4 regions of the Micromonospora sp. WMMD1219 genome follow, and region 4 is predicted to be linked to each of the others. Evidence: riboswitches for the same ligand, from Rfam matches in the RefSeq annotation. Region 4 holds a riboswitch; each other region holds the start of a gene.
What was found. A riboswitch is a leader RNA that binds a small molecule or an ion and turns the genes downstream of it on or off. The one in region 4 is predicted to bind cyclic di-AMP.
Positions count from the first base shown of each region.

Region 1 (4,773 bases), 1.6 Mb from region 4:
CGACCAACGGGCAGCCCTCCAGCTCCACCTGCAACGGCAGCAGCGTGACCGGCCTGGGCATCCAGAAGGCCATGAAGATCATGTACAACGCGATGCTGCTGAAGACGTCGTCCTCGTCCTACCTGAAGTACCGCGTGTGGACGTTGCAGGCGGCGAAGAACCTCTACCCGAGCGGCTGCACGGAGTTCAACGCGGTGAAGGCGGCGTGGACCGCGGTCAGCGTACCGGCCCAGTCGGGCGAGCCGACCTGTGCCGGCGGCACCCCGACGCCCACGCCGAGCACCACGACCACTCCGCCGTCGGGCGGCTGCTCCGGCAACAAGCTCGCCAACCCGGGCTTCGAGTCGGGCAACGTGAGCTGGAGCGCCTCGTCCGGCGTCATCACCACCGACAGCGGCCAGGCCGCACACGGCGGCTCGTACAAGGCGTGGCTGGACGGGTACGGCTCGTCGCACACCGACACGCTCAGCCAGTCGGTGACGATCCCGGCCGGATGCCGGGCGACGTTGAGCTTCTGGCTGCACGTCGACAGCGCGGAGTCGACCACCAGCACCGCGTACGACAAGCTCACCGTCAAGGCGGGCAGCACCACGCTGGCCACCTACTCCAACCTGAACAAGGCCACCGGCTACGTGCAGCGGTCCTTCGACATCTCGTCGCTCGCGGGCACCACGGCGACCATCTCGTTCAGCGGCGTGGAGGACAGCTCGTTGCAGACGTCCTTCGTCGTCGACGACACCGCGGTCACCCTGAGCTGACCGTGGCGTAGCGCGGCCGGTCGTCGTCCTCCCGGCGGCCGGCCGCCTCGTCGTGCCAGAGCCTCGTCGTGCCGGGCGTCGCGGGGTCGCGGCGCCACGCGGCCGTCGGGTCAGGCCGGGCTGCCGGCCCGGGACGGGGTGCCGCGGTCGCGGTGAATCCGCGCGGCCGCCTCGTGCATCGCGCGGCCGAACAGCTCGACCTGGTCGCCCATGGTGCCGAGCCGGGCGGCGAGCGCGTCGGCGTCGGCCCGCGCCGACGCGCTGACCTGGGCGTCCAGCTCGGACAACGCGGCGTTGGCGGCGGTGACGAGGTGTCCGCAGAGGACGTCGAGGGGCTCGCCGGCCAGCTCCGGGTCGACCGTCACGGAATCCAGCCGGCCACCCTGGACGGCGACCGCGCGGACCCGCCCGCCGGCGGCCGTGCCCTCGGCGCGGAGCAGGTCGCCCGGCTCGCCGTCGGCGTGCGCCGAGGCCCGGGAGCGCATCGCGGTGAGCGCCTGCTGCGTGCGGGTCAGCATCTCGTCGAGGCTCGCGGCCGCCGAGAACGGGTCGTTGGTCATTTCCGCGCTTTCTTCACGTCTTAGCCGAGCACCGTGACCCTAGCAACCGGCTCCGACGAATCGCGGTCACCGGCTGTCGCGGGCCGCGCCCCGGCGCCGCGAGCAGGCCGGACACCGGCGACGCGGCGTGTCGCGGACGGGTGAACGCCCGGCCGGACGGACCGGCCGGGCGTTCTCCGGACCGCTGTCAGCGCAGGCGCAGCCGCTGACCGGGGAAGATCAGGCCCGGGTCGTCGCCGACCACTGCCCGGTTGCGCTCGTGCAGGGCACGCCAGCCGCCGTCGACGCGCTGCGCCACGGCGATCTCCGACAGGGTGTCCCCGCGCCGGACCACGTACGTCCCGGCACCGCTCGCGGGCTGCGGCGCGGCCTTCGTCGCGGGCCGCTCCGGCGCGGCCTTGCGCGGGGCCGGCCGCTCCGGGGCGGCCTTGCGCGGAGTGGCCTTCGTGGTGGCCCGCTCGCCGGCCGCGGCCGACCCGGCGTTCGCCGAGCCGCCCTTCCTGCCGCAGACCGGCCACGCGCCGATGCCCTGACCGCGCAGCACCTTCTCGGCGACGGCGATCTGCTCGGAGCGGCTGGCCAGGTCGGCGCGGGCGGCGTACTTCTTGCCGCCGTAGCCGTTCCAGGTGGCGCGGGAGAACTGGAGCCCGCCGTAGTAGCCGTTGCCGGTGTTGATCTTCCAGTTGCCGCCTGACTCGCAGCGCGCGACCGCGTCCCAGTTGACGCCCGCGCTGGCCGGGGCGGCCGGGCCGAAGAGGGTCGCGGCGCCGACGGCGGCGCCGGCCAGAACCGCCCCGAGAGCGGTACGGCGGCTTCGGGCTGAGTATTCAGTTGCCATGTGGATTCCTCCACGCCGACGAGGTGAGCTGTCGGGTTCGGGCCGAGGAGCCCGGCCGCCGGTGGCGGCTTCACCCCGAGGTGACGATGCACCGTGGAACGTGTGGTTCCCCCGCTCCCGCGCGAGGTTCGGTTACCGGGGACGGCGGCGGGATTTGGCGTTTCCGGCCCGCGGTGTCCGCGTCTGCGAACGAAACCGACGCTAGGAGCGTTTTGCGACGATCGTCCACTTCTTGTGATGCTCTTCACCCGGCCGGGCTACCGGCGGCGGCGCTACGGTGGCAGGGCCAGGCAAGATCACGGGAGGACGGGACGGATGACCGATCACGGACACGAGCTGACCTTCGGCGGCTTCCTCACCCCCGCCGCCGGGCAGCCCGACCAGGTGGTGGCGCTCGCCCGGCTCTGCGAGCAGGTCGGGCTGGACCTGGTCACGTTCCAGGACCACCCGTACCAGCCGGGCTTCCTGGACACCTGGACGCTGATGTCCTACGTGGGCGCCGCCACCGAGCGCATCCGCCTGGCCGGCAACGTACTCAACCTGCCGCTGCGCCAGCCGGTGGTGCTGGCCCGCAGCATCGCCAGCCTGGACCTGCTCACCGGCGGCCGGGTCGAGCTGGGGCTCGGCGCGGGCGCGTTCTGGGACGCGATCGAGGCGACCGGCGGGCGGCGCCTGTCCCCCGGCGCCGCCGTCGAGGCCCTGGACGAGGCGATCCGGGTGATCCGCGAGGTCTGGGACACCGACCGGCGCGGCATGATCCGGGTCGACGGCGAGCACTACCGGGTGGTCGGCGCCAAGCGCGGCCCGGCGCCCGCGCACCCGGTGGGCATCTGGGTCGGCGCGTACAAGCCGCGCATGCTGCGCCTGGTCGGCCGCGCCGCGGACGGCTGGCTGCCGTCCCTGTCGTACCTGCCGAAGGGCCCCGACGAGCTGCCCGCCCTGAACGCGCTCGTCGACGAGGGCGCCCGGGCCGCCGGGCGCGACCCGGCCGCGATCCGCCGCATGCTCAACGTGACCGGCACGTTCGCCCGCTCGTCGGCCGGTTTCCTGGCCGGGCCGCCGGACCAGTGGGTGGAGGAACTGGCCGGGCTCACGCTGGAGCACGGCATCACCACGTTCATCCTCGGCAGCGACGAGCCGCGCGCGATCCAGATCTTCGGCCAGGAGGTCGCGCCCGCCGTGCGGGAGCTGGTCGCCGCCGAGCGCGCCACGCCCGGCGGCGGTGCCCGCGCGGCCGCCGAGGAGCAGGCCGCCGCCGGCGGCCCGAGCACGCTGGGTGTCACCCCCACCCCCGACCCGGGGGTACGCCTGAGCGCGCGCCGCCCCTGGGACGAGTCCACCCGCCCGAGCGCCCCGCCGCCACCGGCCGGGCACACCTACCCGGCCCGGGGACAGGCCGCCGGGCAGCACCTGGTGGACGTGCACGACCACCTGCGGCAGGAGCTGGCCCAGGTGCGCGACCTGCTGGAACAGGTCAAGCAGGGCTCGGTCACACCGGGCCGGGCGCGGGCCGCGCTGAACGAGATGACCATGCGGCAGAACAACTGGACGCTCGGGGCGTACTGCGCGGCCTACTGCACGATGGTCACCCAGCACCACGGGCTGGAGGACGCCTCGATCTTCCCGCACCTGCGCCGCTCCGAGGCCGGGCTGGCCGCCGTGCTGGACCGCTTGGAGGAGGAGCACGTGGTGATCCACGGCGTGGTGGAGAGCGTGGACCGGGCACTCGTGGAGCTGGTCCGCCGGCCCGGCGACTTCACCGGACTCCAGGAGGCGGTGGACCTGCTCACCGACACGTTGCTGTCGCACCTGTCGTACGAGGAGCACCAGATCGTCGAGCCGCTGGCCCGGCACGGTTTCTTCCCCGGCCAGCTGTGAGGTAGCTGACTTTTGGTTCCCTAAGTCAGGTGGGTACCGTCGACGCCATGACGGACCTCCTCGCCCACCGTGACTCCTGGTCCACCGCCAACTGCTCGATCGCCCGGGCGCTCGAGGTGGTCGGCAACCGCACCACGCTGCTCCTGCTGCGGGAGGCGTCGTTCGGCACCCGCCGCTTCGACGACTTCGCCCGGCGGGTCGGCGTCAGCGAGCCGGTGGCCGCCGCACGCCTCAAGCAACTCGTCGCCGACGGGCTGCTCGACCGGCGTCCCTACCGCGAGCCCGGGCAGCGCACCCGCGACGAGTACGTGCTCACTGCCAAGGGAAGCGACCTGATCCCGGTGCTCGTCGCGCTGCGGCAGTGGGGCGACGCGTACGCCGCCGACGAGGCCGGCCCGGCGGTCCGGGTTGCCCACGACGAGTGCGGCGCGCCGGTGCACGCGCGGCTGCGCTGCGACGCCGGGCACGACGTACCGCCCGGCGAGCTGGCCGTCCTGCCCGGCCCGGGCCTGCTGTCCGCCTGACCTCCCTTTTCCACCACACCTCGGAGCGAGACCATGAAGATCGCTGGAAGCACCGCCCTGGTCACCGGCGCCAACCGCGGCTTCGGCCGGCACCTGGCCGCCGAACTCGTCGCGCGCGGCGCCACCGTCTGGGCCGGCGCCCGCAACCCGGACACCGTGGAGCTGCCCGGCGTCACCCCGGTACGCCTCGACATCACCGACCCAGCATCGGTGGC
Region 1 is NZ_CP186057.1:5,013,396-5,018,168, reverse strand. Features, by position in the region: gene ACN27C_RS23375 (M4 family metallopeptidase) at 1-758, shown strand, start outside; gene ACN27C_RS23370 (YbaB/EbfC family nucleoid-associated protein) at 869-1,318, opposite strand; gene ACN27C_RS23365 (transglycosylase family protein) at 1,506-2,156, opposite strand; cyclic di-AMP (ydaO/yuaA leader) riboswitch at 2,155-2,300, opposite strand; gene ACN27C_RS23360 (LLM class flavin-dependent oxidoreductase) at 2,472-4,034, shown strand; gene ACN27C_RS23355 (winged helix-turn-helix transcriptional regulator) at 4,082-4,558, shown strand; gene ACN27C_RS23350 (SDR family oxidoreductase) at 4,592-4,773, shown strand, end outside.
Region 1: another riboswitch for cyclic di-AMP. It lies ahead of ACN27C_RS23365 (transglycosylase family protein); the one in region 4 lies ahead of ACN27C_RS16370 (coiled-coil domain-containing protein).

Region 2 (4,773 bases), 3.0 Mb from region 4:
GACACGCCGTGCGGCGGTGCGTTCGTGGGGGATCGGCGGTAATTTGTACCCGTGCTTCCGATCGCGCTCACCTGCCCCGTGTGGTGGGTGGCGCGCTGGACCGCCCGGATGCTCGCCAGTCTCGCCGTGGTGGTCGCCTGTTCGTTCGGCGCCGCCACGCTGCCGTCCGGTGTCGCCGCTGCCGCCCCGGCTCCGGCGGTCGCCGCCTCGGCGTACACGGTCACGGGCGCCTCGACCGCCGCGCGGCCGGAGGTCGACCGCGTGGCCGAGCGGCCGGCCTCGCCCGCCGGTGTCCCGGCGCCCGCTCGCCGGGCGACGGTCCCGGCCGTCGCGGAGCCGGTCCCGGCCGGACGGGCCGCCGCGCCGGCCGGCCCACGGGCCCCGCCCGCCCGCTGATCCGCCCACGGGCCGCGCCCGTTCCCGCACCCACCGAACGTCATCCCCGCACCCGCCTCCCGGTGGCCCGCCCGCCCCGGCCGGCCGTGCGGCCCTCCCGCCAGGTTCTTCCCGTGAGGTGCCGACCATGTCGCAGACCGCTCTGTACCACTTCCTCACCTCCGTGCCCGAGGCCGCGGCCATCTGGTCCTTCCTGCTGCTGCTCGCGCTGGGCCTGCTCGCCGCGCTCGTCGCCCGGCCCGAACGCGAGCCCGCGCCGGACGCCGTCCCCGAACCGGCCGACGCCGACGCCGCCCGCCGCGACGACCTGGTCCGGTACGCCGAGGAGGTGGCGGTGGCCGCCGCCGGGGCCGCCCAGACGGCCCGCCGCCGCCGGGAGCGGTGGCTGGCCGCGCAGGACGAGGCGGAACGGGCCTGGACCGCGTACGACGAGGCGGACGCCGCCGCCCGCCGCCTGGCCGGCGCCGCCGCGCTGGCCGCCCCGCGCACCCCGCGCACCCCGGCTGAGTACGCGGCCCGGGAGCGCTGGCTGCACCACGCCGCCATGACGGCGCACTGGCGGGGCGACCTGACCGCCCGTCAGCTCGCCGACGTGCTGGCGGGTCGCAACGGGTGGGATCCGCGCCGGCACCCGGCCGAGCAGGAGACCGTGCTGGCACGCACCGTCCGGGACGGTCGCCGGGCCGGATGGGAGAGCGCCGCCGAGCGGGAGCGGGCGGCGTGGCGGGACGCGGAACTGGCCGCCGAGGCCGCCCGGACGCTCGCCGCCGAGGCGTACGCCGCCACCGTGGCGCTGCGGCCCGCCCCGGTGTACCGGAGCGCGACGGCGAGCGCCCAGCCGGTGCCCGCGACGGTCCGCAACGCCCGGTGGCGCCCGGCCCGGGTCGGCTGAGACGACCGTCTCGACCGAATCGTTACCCGGAATGTGGTGAGCCCGGTCACCCGGGCCGCCGAAACGGGCGTCCGGCGCGGAACAGGTCATCGAGTCGCGCGATTGCCGGGCCGGTGCTGGCCGTCTGTCCGCTTTCCGCCGCCGGGTGCCGTCGAAACTGCTTGTCCCATTGAGCGAAGTCAGTAACCGGGTGTTCCGAAATCCGTTACCGCGGATCACGTTTACGCAGGTGGGAGCGCTTGGCATGGGACATACCCACCGGTAGTGTCGGCGCGTCCGATGCGGTAATCGATCGCCGACGGCGACGCCGCACCGACCCGCCTAATCGTGTTCCACGAACCGGGGACCCATGAGCACCATCGGGGTGAATCCGCGAGCCACGGCCCGCGGTAGGGCGTACTTCCCGCCCGAATCCGTCAGCTAACCCGGTCGGCGGCCACGGAAGGAGTACCCCTCTTGCCCACCCCTCGATCGTCCCCCCGCCTCCACGGCACCGCGGTGCCCGCGCTCGCCTGACGCGCGACCGGCAACCGCCCCCTGGGCGCCCGGCATCACGGGCGTTCCCGATCCCCCGGCCATCCGGCCCCGCCAGCACGTGTGAGTTCCTCCGCGTGCCGGGCCGGCGTGCGCCGCTCACGCCCCGTGGAGGATTTCGTGAAGCACCACCTGAAGCGTCAGCTGCGACGGATCGTCACCGAGCGCCCGTACCAGATCATCGCCGGATCGGCCGCCGCGCTCGTGCTGGCCGCCGGCGCCGGCACCGTCGCCACCGCCGGTGACGACGCCCCGGTCGAGGAGAACACCGCGGCGGTCGCCGATCTCGGCGCCGCCCGTCTCGGCGAGCAGCCCGCCAGCCGCGGCGAGGCCCGCATCGCCGTCCCGCCGGCGTCGCCCAGCGCCTCCGCCGCGCCCAGCGCGTCGCCGAGCGCCTCCCCGTCGAAGAAGGCCACGGCCGACCCGGACACCACGCCCAAGGCCAAGCCGAAGCCGCCGTCGAGCAAGTCGCTCGACTACGACTACCAGGCGCAGATCAACTACTTCTACTGCGGTCCGGCCGCCGTGCGCAACGCGCTCAGCGCCGCCGGCATCGAACGCAGCCAGGACGCGCTCGCCGGCCCGCTCGGCACCACCGAGATGGGCACCAACTCGGCCGAGGACACCACCCGGGTGCTCAACCAGCAGGTCAAGGGCAACCCGTACCGGACCCGCATGATCCCCGGCACCGCCACCCCGGCCCAGATGGACCGGCTCCAGGCCGACGTGGTCGAGGCGATCACCAACGGCCGCGCGGTCGTCGCGAACGTCGCCGGCACCGCCACCGACACCAACGGCGGCTGGCACTCGTTCCCGGGCGGCCACTACGTCGCCGTGGTCGGCTACAAGGACGACGGCCGGACCGTGCGCATCGCCGACTCGGCCGACCCGTCGCTGCCGTCGTACTGGGTCACCACGATCGACCTGGCGAACTGGGTCTCCACCCGCGGCTACTCCGCCTGACCCCGCCCGGCCCCGCTGATCTTGCAGTTGCGGCCCCGTCACAACGGGCAAGCCGGGCGTCCCACGGGCCGAAACCGCAAGATCGACGGGATGGCGGGCGACGAGGCTGGCCGGGGTGCGGTCTCGCGTGTCCGGGGCGGGCGGTGGCAGACTGCGCCAATGGGCGATGCGACGGGGAAGCGGCACCTGATTCTCCTGCACGGCATGGGTGCCACCGGCGAGGTGTGGCTGCCCTGGGCGCCGCTGCTGGAACGCCGCTGGCCCGGCCGCTGGCTCGCCCCCGACCTCGCGGGACACGGCTGGTCGCCCTCGCTCGACGGCTACTCGTTCGAGGCCCTGGCCCAGCGCGTGGTCGACGGGCTCGGCCCGGTCCGGCTCAGCCCGGACGACCGGCTGGTGCTGCTCGGGCACTCGCTCGGCGGCGTGGTGGCGCTGGCGCTCGCCGCCCGGCAGCGAGGGCTTCCGGTCGACGCGGTGGTCGGGCTCGGCATCAAGGCGGTCTGGTCCCCGGCCGAACTGGCCAAGTCGGCGGAACTGGCCGCCCGGCCGGTCACCTGGTTCGCCACCCGTGACGAGGCGGCCCGCCGCTACCTGCGGGTCTCCGGGCTCGCCGGGCTGTTCGCACCGGACCATCCGGTGGTGGAGGCGGGGCTGCGCCGGGTGGACGGCCGCTGGCGGCTCGCGATGGACCCGGCCGCGTTCGCGGTCGGGGAGCCCCGGCTGCCGGCCCTGCTGGCCGCCACCGGTGTGCCCGTGCTGCTGGCCCGGGGCGAGCTGGACCCGATGGTGACCGACGCGCAGCTCAAGGAGCTGGGCGTGCCGGTGGCGACGCTGCCCGGGCTGGGCCACAACGCGCACGTCGAGGATCCGGAGGCGGTGCTCGCCCTGCTCGACCCGTACCTCTGAGCGGGCCTACACCTCGGCGCGCGGCGCCGGGACCGCCCAGTCGGGTTCCAGCTCCCGGCGGGCGGCGGTGAGGAACGCCTCGGCGTACCCGTCGGCGGGGAAGTCGCCCAGGTACCGGGTCCGCGCCGCCCAGCGCCGCGCCGCCTTCGGGTCGGCGTCGAGCAGGTCGGTGAGCACTTCGTCCACGTTGGACATGTCACGCCGCAGCACGTAGCCGGACGCCGCGAGCGGGAACCGCTCGACGAAGTGCGCGCCGTCGGCGCCGGTGTCGGTGACCGCGTACGGCTTGCCGGAGTAGAGCCAGTCGGAGATGACCCCGGACACGTCGGAGACCAGCGCGTCGGCGCGGTTGACGCACTCGGTGAGCGTCAGCTCGCGGCTCGCGGCGGCGCCCCACAGGTGCGGCCGGCCGGTCTTCGCCCGGTCGGCGGCGAGCAGTTCGGTGAGCCGGGCGAGCTGACGGGCCGAGGCCGGGTTCTTGCCGGTGTACGGGTGGGCGCGCAGGATCACCGCGGCGCCCCGGTCGATCAGCCGGCGGATCAGCGTCTCGGCCACCGGCAGCGAGCAGTAGTTCGCGTCGGCGTGGTGCCCGGTCCAGGTCGGGGTGTAGAGGACCGTGGGGTGCGCCGGTGCGGTGACCGGCTCCCGGCGTACCTCGATGGCCTCGACCTGGGGCCGGCCGACCACGACGAACTTGTCGGCGGGGATCTCCACGCCGGCGCGGGCGTACCTGTCGATCGCGGCCTGACCGGCCACGAAGATCTTGTCGAAGATGGCCGAGACCGGGTTGGCGCTGGGGGCCTTGTCGCTGTCGCCGTGGTGCAACTGCACGTGGGTGAGCTGGTTGAACCGGATCACGTGGGCGTTCTTCGCGCCGTGGTTGACGTAGAACGCCACCCGCAGGCTCGGCACCAGCGCCTCGTCGAGCGCCTTCAGCGTGGGGCAGAGGACCACCGGGGCGCGGGTGGCGGCGGCCACCGTGGACAGGAACTCCGGCTCGCGCAGCACCACCACGAACGGGCGGCCGATCCGCTCCAGGTACGGCAGCCACATGGTGACCTGGTACTCCGAGCCGGGCGGCG
Region 2 is NZ_CP186057.1:6,390,998-6,395,770, reverse strand. Features, by position in the region: gene ACN27C_RS29855 (hypothetical protein) at 52-396, shown strand; gene ACN27C_RS29850 (hypothetical protein) at 524-1,288, shown strand; cyclic di-AMP (ydaO/yuaA leader) riboswitch at 1,597-1,738, shown strand; gene ACN27C_RS29845 (C39 family peptidase) at 1,943-2,785, shown strand; gene ACN27C_RS29840 (alpha/beta fold hydrolase) at 2,945-3,691, shown strand; gene ACN27C_RS29835 (CDP-glycerol glycerophosphotransferase family protein) at 3,698-4,773, opposite strand, start outside.
Region 2: another riboswitch for cyclic di-AMP. It lies ahead of ACN27C_RS29845 (C39 family peptidase); the one in region 4 lies ahead of ACN27C_RS16370 (coiled-coil domain-containing protein).

Region 3 (4,773 bases), 2.2 Mb from region 4:
GTTGCCGATCCCGTACGCCGCGCCGAACACCGCCACGAGGCCGAGGGCGAAGCCGCTGAGCTTCGTCGCCGTGTTCATGGTGTCTCCTCGGTTTCTACGGGTCGTCGGACCCGTCACGCACCGACGAGGTCGTAGCCGGCCTCGTCGACCGCCGCGCGGACCGCGTCCGCGTCCAGCGGGTTCTGACTGGTGACGGTGACCCGGCCGCTGGCCAGGTCGACCTGGACGTCGGTGACGCCCGGCAACGCGCTCAGCTCGGTGCTCACCGAGTTGACGCAGTGCCCGCAGGTCATGCCGCTCACCTGGTAGGTGGTCTCCATCTCGCCCTCCGATCTGATACCCCCTAGGGGTACGTTCGGAACGTTAGCATACCCCCGAGGGGTACGCTATCCTCGGTTTCATGACCGCGCCGTCCAGCCCGACCCGGGGCTACACCGCCAGCAAGGACCAACTCCTCGCCCGGCTCCGCCGGATCGAGGGCCAGGTCCGTGGCATCGAGAAGATGGTCGAGGACGACCGATACTGCATCGACGTGCTGACCCAGATTTCGGCCATCCAGGCGGCGCTGGACAAGGTCGGCCTGGGCCTGCTCGACGGCCACGCCCGGCACTGCATGCACGAGGGCGCCGCCGAGGGCCGGGCCGACGAGATGGCGACCGAGATGATGGCCGCCGTCGGCCGCCTGATGAAGCGCGGCTGAGCGGGACCTCCGACCCTCGGAGCAGGGCACATCGACCCGCGCCGACGCGTCGTGCCGGTCGTACCGTCGAAGTGGCGGGCAGGCCGGCCCGGCGGACCCGCGGCGACGGACGGAGGGCGGCCCGATGATGTGGCAGAGCCCGATGATGGGCTGGATGTGGATCTGGTCCCTGCTGGTGCTCGCGGTGCTGGCGGGCCTCGTCTGGGCGGCCGTGCGGTGGACCGGCCCGCAGTACCTGGGCCCGACGACGGCCCGGCGCATCCTGGACGAGCGGTACGCCCGCGGCGAGATCGACGAGGACGAGTACCGGCGACGCCGGGCCGGCCTGGGCTGATCCGCGCGGAGCGCGCGTCACGGTCACGGTGCCCGGAAGCGCCCGGCCGGGTTGCCTACCATGGCCGGGCGACGACCCGGACGTGGTCGACACGTCCACGCCGGCCGGGTGACCAGACCGGTCCGGCGGACCAGGCGTCGCCGCGACCGTTGGGAGAGACGCCATGGGTGCCGACCACACCCACCCCGCACCCGCCGCGCCGCCGGGCGTACGACGGCTGCTCGTCGCCGTCGTGGTGCCGCTGTTCGTGATCACCGTGATCGCGGCGCTGGTGCTCTGGCCCCGGCAGGACCGGGAGCCGGTCGGCGGCGCGGACGTCCCCCGCTACCACGGCACCGTGACCCGGGTGGTCACCGAACCCTGCCCGCCGACCCCGGAGTCCCCGGACGGCGCAGGTGGCCCCTGCGGCACTGTGACGGTGACCGTCGAGCAGGGCCCGGACGCGGGCCGGCAGGTCGAGACGCCGATCCCGGCCGGGCCGGGCGCGCCCCGGGTCGCGGTCGGCGACGAGGTCGTCCTGGTCGAGCTGACCGACCCGGCCGACCCGGCGGTGAAGTCCTACAACATCGCCGAACACCAGCGCGGCACGCCACTGATCTGGCTGATGGTGCTCTTCGCCGCCGCGATCGTGGCGTTCGGCCGCTGGCGCGGTCTCGCCGCGCTCGGCGGCCTGGTGGCCAGCTTCGCCATCCTGCTCGGCTTCGTGCTGCCGGGCATCGGCGCCGGTCAGCCTCCGCTGCTGGTGGCGATAGTGGGCGCCGCGTTGATCATGTTCGTGGTGCTCTACCTGACCCACGGCATCACCGCGCAGACGTCCGTGGCGGTGCTCGGCACGCTCGGCAGCCTGGTGGTCACCGGCGTGCTCGGCCTGCTCGCCACGTCCGCCACCCACCTGACCGGATTCGGCAGCGAGGACGCCACCACGCTGTCCATGTTCCAGGGCGACGTGGACCTGCACGGCCTGCTCCTGGCCGGCATCATCATCGGCTCGCTGGGCGTGCTGGACGACGTCACGGTCACCCAGGCGGCCACCGTCACCGAACTGGCGCACGCCAACCCCGGCCTGTCCCGGCGGCAGCTCTACCGGGCGGCGACCCGGGTCGGCCGGGCGCACATCGCGTCCACCGTCAACACCATCGTGCTGGCGTACGCGGGCGCCTCGCTGCCGCTGCTGCTCCTGCTGGTCGCCGACTCCCGCCCGGTGAGCGAGATCCTCACGAGCGAGTTCCTCGCCCAGGAGATCGTCCGCAGCGCGGTGGCCACGCTCGGCCTGATCGCCGCCGTACCGCTGACGACCGGACTGGCCGCGGTCGTGACCACCGCCGGACGGCACTCGCGCGGCGCGGAGCCGGCGCCACCCGCGGCCCGGCCGCCGGCCGGACGGGACGACGCGCTGGAGGCGCTCGGCGGCGGGAAGAGTACGGAGGCCGCATGGTGACACTCCGCAGCGTGACCATCGATTTCAAACGCGACGCTGGTCACGGTGCGCCACGGCGAAATCTCGCTATTGGTCGGCTTCCGGACGTAGATCCTCAGGAGTGCTGTCAGGTAACCTCGCTGCCGGTCACCGCCGAAGGCGCGCACCGGCGCCAGCGGTGCCGCCGCCCAATCGCCCGCGGGCGAGCCGGGGAACCAGGTACATGGGGTGAATCCGCGACAGCGGTAGGGGCCACTTCCGTCCCGAACCCGTCAGCTAACCCGGTCGGCGGCCGACGGAAGGGAACACTGTGACGGCACCCCTGCGCCGCTGGCTGACACCCGTGGTGGCCGTGCTGACCTCGCTGGCAGTGCTGGCCGGGCCGGCCCCGGCGACCGCGGCCCCCACCGCGGCGGCCCCCGGCACCCCCTCGGGACACGAGGAGGACGGCGAACCGCCGCTCATCACCGAGGCGATCGACGCCGCCAACCGGAACTTCCTCCAGGCCAAGGCAAAGCTCGCCAAGTCGCAGGACCGCCAGCGGCGGCTGGCGGCCGAGGTGAAGACGGCACAGACCGAACTCGACGCGCTCAGCCCGCAGGTCAACCAGCTCGCCGCCCAGTCCTACCGGACCGGCCGGATGGGCGCCATGGCGATGCTGCTGGAGAGCAACTCGCCCGACTCGTTCGTCCGCCGGGTCAACGCCCTGGACGAGCTGAACCTCCTCAACGCGCAGCGCCTGGCCGCCATCAACGCGGTCAAGACCCGCGCCGAGCAGGCCAAGATCGCGCTCGACGCCGAGGTGCGCGAGCAGGAGAAGCAGAAGAACGCGATGGAGCGCGAGAAGGTACAGGCCGAGCGCGCGCTGAAGCTCGTCGGCGGTCTCGGCTTCACCGGCGGCCTGGTCTCCGCCACCTCACCGGTCGCCAAGATCGCCCCCGGCCGCACGGCCGACGGCGGCTGGAAGGCCGAGTCGTGCAGCGAGGACGACCCGACCACGTCGGGCTGCGTCACCCCGCGCACGCTGCACGCGTACAAGGAGGTCCGCCGCGCGGGCTTCAAGCGCTTCGTGGGCTGCTACCGGCCTGGCGGGCCGTGGGAGCACCCCAAGGGCAAGGCGTGCGACTGGTCGCTCCAGAACAGCGGCTTCGCGCCCTGGCACAACAACGACACCCGCCGGTACGGCAACGAGGTCGCCGCGTTCCTCATCCGCAACGCCGACCGGCTGGGCATCTACTACGTCATCTGGAACCGGCAGATCTGGTTCCCGGCCACCGGCTGGAGTTCGTACAGCGGACCGTCGAACCACACCGACCACGTCCACATGTCGCTGCTCTGACCCGGACACGGTGAAAGGGGCCGCCCTCGGGCGGCCCCTTTTCGTCTTCCCGACGGCTCAGCCGGCCAGCGCCGGGTCGGCGGGCGCCGCCGGAGCGGGCAGCGGGGCCGGGGACTGCGCCACGGTCCGCACCTCGCCGCCGGCGAGCCGGTACGACATGCCCACCACCGTGCACCGCCCGGCCGCCACCCGCTCAGCCAGCACGGCGGAGCGGGCCAGCAGCGTCTCGACGGTCTGCGCGATGTGCACGTCGATGATGCCGTCGAGGTCGTCGACGCCCTGGCGGGAGGCGCGCAGCAGGCTGGGCGAGACCGCGTCCACCACCGCGCCCAGGTGCCCGACCAGAGCGGACCCGGTCCGGAACCCCTCCCGGGCGGCTTGGACCGCGCCGCACGAGTCGTGCCCGAGCACCACCACGAGCGGCGTGCCGAGCACGGTGACCGCGTACTCGACGCTGCCGAGCACCTCCGGCCCGGCGGTGTGCCCGGCCGTACGCACCACGAAGAGGTCACCGAGACCGCGGTCGAAGATGATCTCGGCGGCGAGCCGTGAGTCGGAGCAGCCGACGATCACCGCGAAGGGATGCTGGCCGTCGGCGACAGCCGCGCGGTGCCCGGCGTCCTGATTCGGATGCTGCGGGGCACCGGTGACGAACCGGTGGTTACCGGCACGCAGTTCGGTCAGTGCCTGCTCCGGGGTGCTCGGCGTCATGTCCCTCACCTCGTCTACCTGGGGAACTACCGGGCCGAACGGCCTCGCGACCCACGGTCACACGCACCTCGGGGCCCGTCAAGATTCGTGATACGCATTTCATACTTTCCCGTTGCCACCCGCCCTCGGCCCGCGCCGATTCGGCCGGTGGCGGCGGTGGCCATAGCATGACCACCATGGCGACCACACCAGTTGAGGACGGGAGCCGCCGTAACTGGACCTTCCTCACCAACCACGGCCACGTGCTGCTCGCGATCGCGCGCAACCCCACC
Region 3 is NZ_CP186057.1:1,182,410-1,187,182, forward strand. Features, by position in the region: gene ACN27C_RS05580 (hypothetical protein) at 1-78, opposite strand, end outside; gene ACN27C_RS05585 (heavy-metal-associated domain-containing protein) at 114-320, opposite strand; gene ACN27C_RS05590 (metal-sensitive transcriptional regulator) at 401-700, shown strand; gene ACN27C_RS05595 (SHOCT domain-containing protein) at 825-1,034, shown strand; gene ACN27C_RS05600 (YibE/F family protein) at 1,198-2,472, shown strand; cyclic di-AMP (ydaO/yuaA leader) riboswitch at 2,627-2,757, shown strand; gene ACN27C_RS05605 (coiled-coil domain-containing protein) at 2,762-3,790, shown strand; gene ACN27C_RS05610 (carbonic anhydrase) at 3,848-4,501, opposite strand; gene ACN27C_RS05615 (helix-turn-helix transcriptional regulator) at 4,669-4,773, shown strand, end outside.
Region 3: another riboswitch for cyclic di-AMP. It lies ahead of ACN27C_RS05605 (coiled-coil domain-containing protein); the one in region 4 lies ahead of ACN27C_RS16370 (coiled-coil domain-containing protein).

Region 4 (4,773 bases):
CTGGACGCGCTGCTCGGCAAGCCGGTGCAGCGGGCCCGGCCCAAGCGCGACCCGTACCAGCTCGCCGGTGGCGTGCGCGAGCTGAGCACGTACGCCGACCGGCAGCGCGCCGCCCGCGCGGCGGCGCGGGAGCGTCCGGACGACTACCGCGACTACGCGCACGTGGTGGTGGACGAGTCGCAGGACGTCTCGCCGATGCAGTGGCGGATGGTCGGCCGGCGCGGGCGGCTGGCGTCCTGGACGGTGGTCGGTGACCCGGCGCAGACCGCCTGGACCGGCGACCCGCAGGAGCTGGACCGGGCCCGTGACCAGGCGCTGGGCCGGCGCAAGCGGCACCGCTACGAGCTGACCACCAACTACCGCAACTCGGCGGAGATCTTCGCGGTGGCGGCGGCGGAGATCCGCCGCCTCTACCCGGACCTGCCGCTGCCCGCCGCGGTGCGGTCCACGGGTGTGCCGCCGGTCGAGCGCACGGTGCCCGCCGCCGACCTGCCGGCGGCCACCGTCGAGGCGGCCGAGGCGCTGCTCGCGCAGGTGGAGGGCACCGTCGGCGTGATCACGCCGGTGCCGCGCCGGGACGAGGTGGCGGGCTGGCTGGGCGGGCTCGGCGCGGGCCGCCTCCAGGTCGTCACCAGCCTTCAGGCCAAGGGCATGGAGTACGACGGCGTGGTGCTGGTGGCGCCGGGTGAGATCCGGGCCGATCCCGGCTCGGGCGTCCGCACGCTCTACGTGGCGCTGTCCCGGGCGACCCAGCGCCTCACCACACTCGACCCGGTGGGGTGACCGGCCCCGCCGCCACCCACAGTTCACTTGCATACATAGCGATGTGAACATACATTGGGCCGGGCCGGTACGCGGCAGGGAGGGTGTTGGCGTGGGCGCAGGTCATGACCACAGCGGTGCGGTGGCCAACGCGGCACACCGCCACCGGGGCCGCCTCTGGGCCGCGTTCGCGCTGCTCGCCGCCCTGATGGTGGTCGAGGCGGTGGCCGCCTTCACCACCGGCTCGCTGGCGCTGCTCTCCGACGCCGGGCACATGTTCACCGACGTCCTCGGCATCGGCATGGCCCTCGCGGCGATCACCGCCACCCGCCGGGCCGGCACCGACCCGCAGCGCACGTTCGGGCTCTACCGGCTGGAGGTGCTCGCCGCCCTCGCCAACGCCGTGCTGCTCGGCGCCGTCGCCATCTACGTCCTGGTCGAGGCGGTACGCCGCTTCGGCGAGCCGCCGGAGGTGCTGGCCGGCCCGATGCTGGTGGTGGCGGTGCTCGGCCTGCTCGCCAACATCGTCGCGTTCGCGCTGCTGCGCGCCGGGTCGAAGGAGAGCATCAACCTGCGCGGGGCGTACCTGGAGGTGCTCGGCGACCTGCTCGGCTCGCTCGGCGTGATCGCCGCCGCCCTGGTCATCGCGGTGACCGACTGGTGGTGGGCGGACCCGCTGGTCGCCGTCGGGATCGGCCTGTTCATCCTGCCGCGTACCTGGCGGCTCGGCCGGGCCGCGCTGCGCATCCTGGTGCAGGCCGCGCCGGAACACCTCCAGGTGACCGCCGTGCACGACCGGCTGGCCGCCGTACCCGGCGTGGCCGAGGTGCACGACCTGCACGTCTGGACGCTCACCTCGGGCATGGAGGTGGCCTCGGCGCACCTGACCACCGACCCGGGCGTGGACCCGGCCGGCGTGCTGGCCGCCGCGCGGGCCGCCCTGCACGAGGACTTCTCCATCGATCACGCCACGTTGCAGGTCGAACCCGGAGCGTCGGCTGGAGTGTGCGGACAGACCGAGTGGTGATTAGGACACACTTAAATCACTGTGGCTAATGTAGTCTTATGCCGGTTTTGCCCCGCCTAGTGGCACTGCTCCACGGAGCCGTGCCCGGGCAGCGCCGGTAGTCTCGGTCGCGGCCGCACCCGCGGGCGCCACCGGCCCCGGTGGGGCGGCCGTCGCCTAATCGTCCGCAGGGACGAGCCGGGGAACCACGTACGTGGGGTGCATCCGCGTCAGCGGTAGGGATCTTCCGTCCCGAACCCGTCAGCTAACCCGGTCGGCGCTGACGGAAGGACGTGTGAATGCCCCCAGTGGCACCTGTACGACGGACGGCCGCCCGGTTGGCGGCCCTGCTCGTCGCGACGCTGACCCTCGGCGTCGCGACCGTTCCGGCCTCCCCCGCCTCGGCGGCGCCAGCGACCGGCCTGCTCGCCGCCGCGCCCGGCGACGACGAGGGCGGCACGCCCGAACTGCGCGCCCAGCTCGACGCGGCCAGCAAGGGCTGGCTGGAGGCGAAGGCCGCGCTCAACCGGTCGGTGAACCGGCAGAAGCAACTCAACGAACAACTCAAGACGGTCGGCGCCGAACTGGCCGTCCGGGACGCCAAGGTCGGCGAGATCGCCGCCGTGGCGTACCGCAACGGCCGCCTGGGCACCGCCGGGGCGCTGCTCGGCAGCAGCAGCCCGGAGGGCTTCATGGACCGGGCCGCCGCGCTGGAGCAGGTCGCCGCGCACGAGGACCGTACGCTGCGCGACCTGATCGCGACCCGTGACGAGGCCACCCGCACCCGCACCGAGCTCGACGGCGAGATCCGCGAGCAGCGCAAGCAGGTGGCGGTGATGGGCAAGCGCAAGGAGCAGGCCGAGCGTGCCCTCGAGGTGGCGAACGACCGGGCCTCGCGCAGCAGCAGCGGCGGTGGCAGCGTCCAGGGCACCTCCAGCAAGAACGCGAAGCCCGCGCCGCGCAACTCGGACGGCTCCTGGCCGTCGGAGTCGTGCAGCGTCAACGACCCGACCCCGGCGAACGGCTGCATCACCCCACGCACGCTGCACGCGCTGCAACAGGCCAAGGCGGCGGGCTTCACCCGGTACGTCTCCTGCCACCGGCCCAGCGGCTCGGGTGAGCACCCGAAGGGGCGCGCCTGCGACTTCGCCGCGCAGAAGAGCGGCTTCGGCGGCGTGGCCACCGGCGGCGACCGGACGTACGGCAACAACCTGGCCGCGTACTTCGTGCGCAACGCCGACCCGCTCGCCGTGCTCTACGTGATCTGGTTCAAGCAGATCTGGCTGCCCAGCAGCGGGTGGAAGTCGTACAGCGGCGGCAACGGCGACCCGTCCAGCGACCACACCAACCACGTGCACCTGTCGGTGTACTGAGCGCACCCTGGAGGGCGGCCGGATCAGGTCGGCCGGCCCTCCAGGGTCGCTCCGAGACGCGCCGCCAGGCCCAGGTGAGCCGCCCGGGCCTGGCGGAACGCGTACCCGAACAGCGGTGCCGGTGCGGTGAGCGTGATCTCCACGTCGATGCGTACCGTGCCGTCGGGCTCGTCGCGCAGGCGGGTGTGGTTGCGGACCGTCGTGGCGGGCTGCTGCCGCGCCACGGTGACGACCTCGTCCTCGCCGGCGATCAACACGTCCGCCTGGTACGTGACCGGGAAGTGCAGCGGGCCGAGTTGCAGCCGGTCGGTGATCGCGTAGCTGGCCAGCGCGCCCGGCCGGGCCGGCAGCTTCCGGACCCGGACGATCAGCGGATGCAGCTCGCCCTGGCGACTCAGGTCACCCAGTAGCGCCACCGCCTCGGCCCGGGTGCACCGGGCCTGCACGGTGTAGCTGAAGCTGTCGCTGCTCTGCAAGCGGGCCCCCTCGCCGTCGTGCGTCGCGACGATCGTCCCGTACCGACGCCGGACTGGCAACGGGTAGAAGGTCCCCTGGCAGCAGGGGGTGTGAACGGCGCTCAGGCGCCGGGCAGCACCTCGGGGGTGTCGTCGGCGAACCACGGCTCGGGCGCGCCGAACAGGCCGAGCAGGCCGGTCACCCAGAGCTGCCGGTGCACGAACCGGCTCGGCTCGGTGACCACCAGCTTGACGCCGCTGACCTCGCAGGTCTGGAAGCCCGCGACCATGGCGCTGATGCCGACCGAGTCGATGAACGTGACGAGCCGCATGTTCAGCTCGATCCGCGAGGGGCGGCCCTTCGCGAGCACTTCGGCGATCGCTTCCCGCACCTCGTACGCGGTGTCGACGTCGATCTCCCCACGGGGCGCGATCTGGACGACACCACCCGGCCGCACCGACTTCACGATCGACAGGCTCACGCGAGCACCTCCACTCGCCCATGACGGGCGCCTCATCAGTACGCGGGCCGCGACCGAGCGTATTCCTCCGACGGCCCGGTCGCCACCCCCCGGGATGAGCAATTCGCGAACTGGGCACACCTGGGCGTACCCAATCCGGACCTCCGGGTTCCAGTTTCCCCTTCAAGGTGGGCCGCGGCCAACCCTGCGGCCGGGCGGGCCCGGCCGATCCGCCGACCAGGGTAGCGGGCGCACGCACGTCCCGTGGGCACCGGTCCCGGCGCGTTCGGGTGGTTCGTCCCGTTCGCTGCCCGGGCCGCCCGTGACCCGGGCATGGTTTGCCGGGCGTGCCGGTGGGGCACTGCCCGAGACAGTGAACCCGCCGGATGGACACCGGAGTCCGAAGTGGCCGCCGGCCTTCGGCACCCGAGGAGGTAGAACTATGTTCGGATCCAACCTGCTGGACCGCCGGGGCAAGGCCGAGCGGGTCGCCGACCAGGCGTGGCAGCACCTGCTCTCCGCCGTCGGTTCCGCCGGTGACAGCGTGCGCGACGCCACCCGTACCGCCCGCCGCAGCTCCTCCGGCCTGGCCGACGACGCCACCGACCTGGTCGGCTCCGCCGCCGAGGAGGCACGTCGCCGGGCCGGTCTCGCGTTCGACGCGCTCGCCGGCCGCCGGCCCGCGCTGCCCTGGACGCTGCTGATCGCGGCGGCGC
Region 4 is NZ_CP186057.1:3,376,050-3,380,822, reverse strand. Features, by position in the region: gene ACN27C_RS16380 (HelD family protein) at 1-783, shown strand, start outside; gene ACN27C_RS16375 (cation diffusion facilitator family transporter) at 875-1,789, shown strand; cyclic di-AMP (ydaO/yuaA leader) riboswitch at 1,933-2,063, shown strand; gene ACN27C_RS16370 (coiled-coil domain-containing protein) at 2,068-3,141, shown strand; gene ACN27C_RS16365 (SRPBCC family protein) at 3,165-3,617, opposite strand; gene ACN27C_RS16360 (STAS domain-containing protein) at 3,719-4,078, opposite strand; gene ACN27C_RS16355 (hypothetical protein) at 4,500-4,773, shown strand, end outside.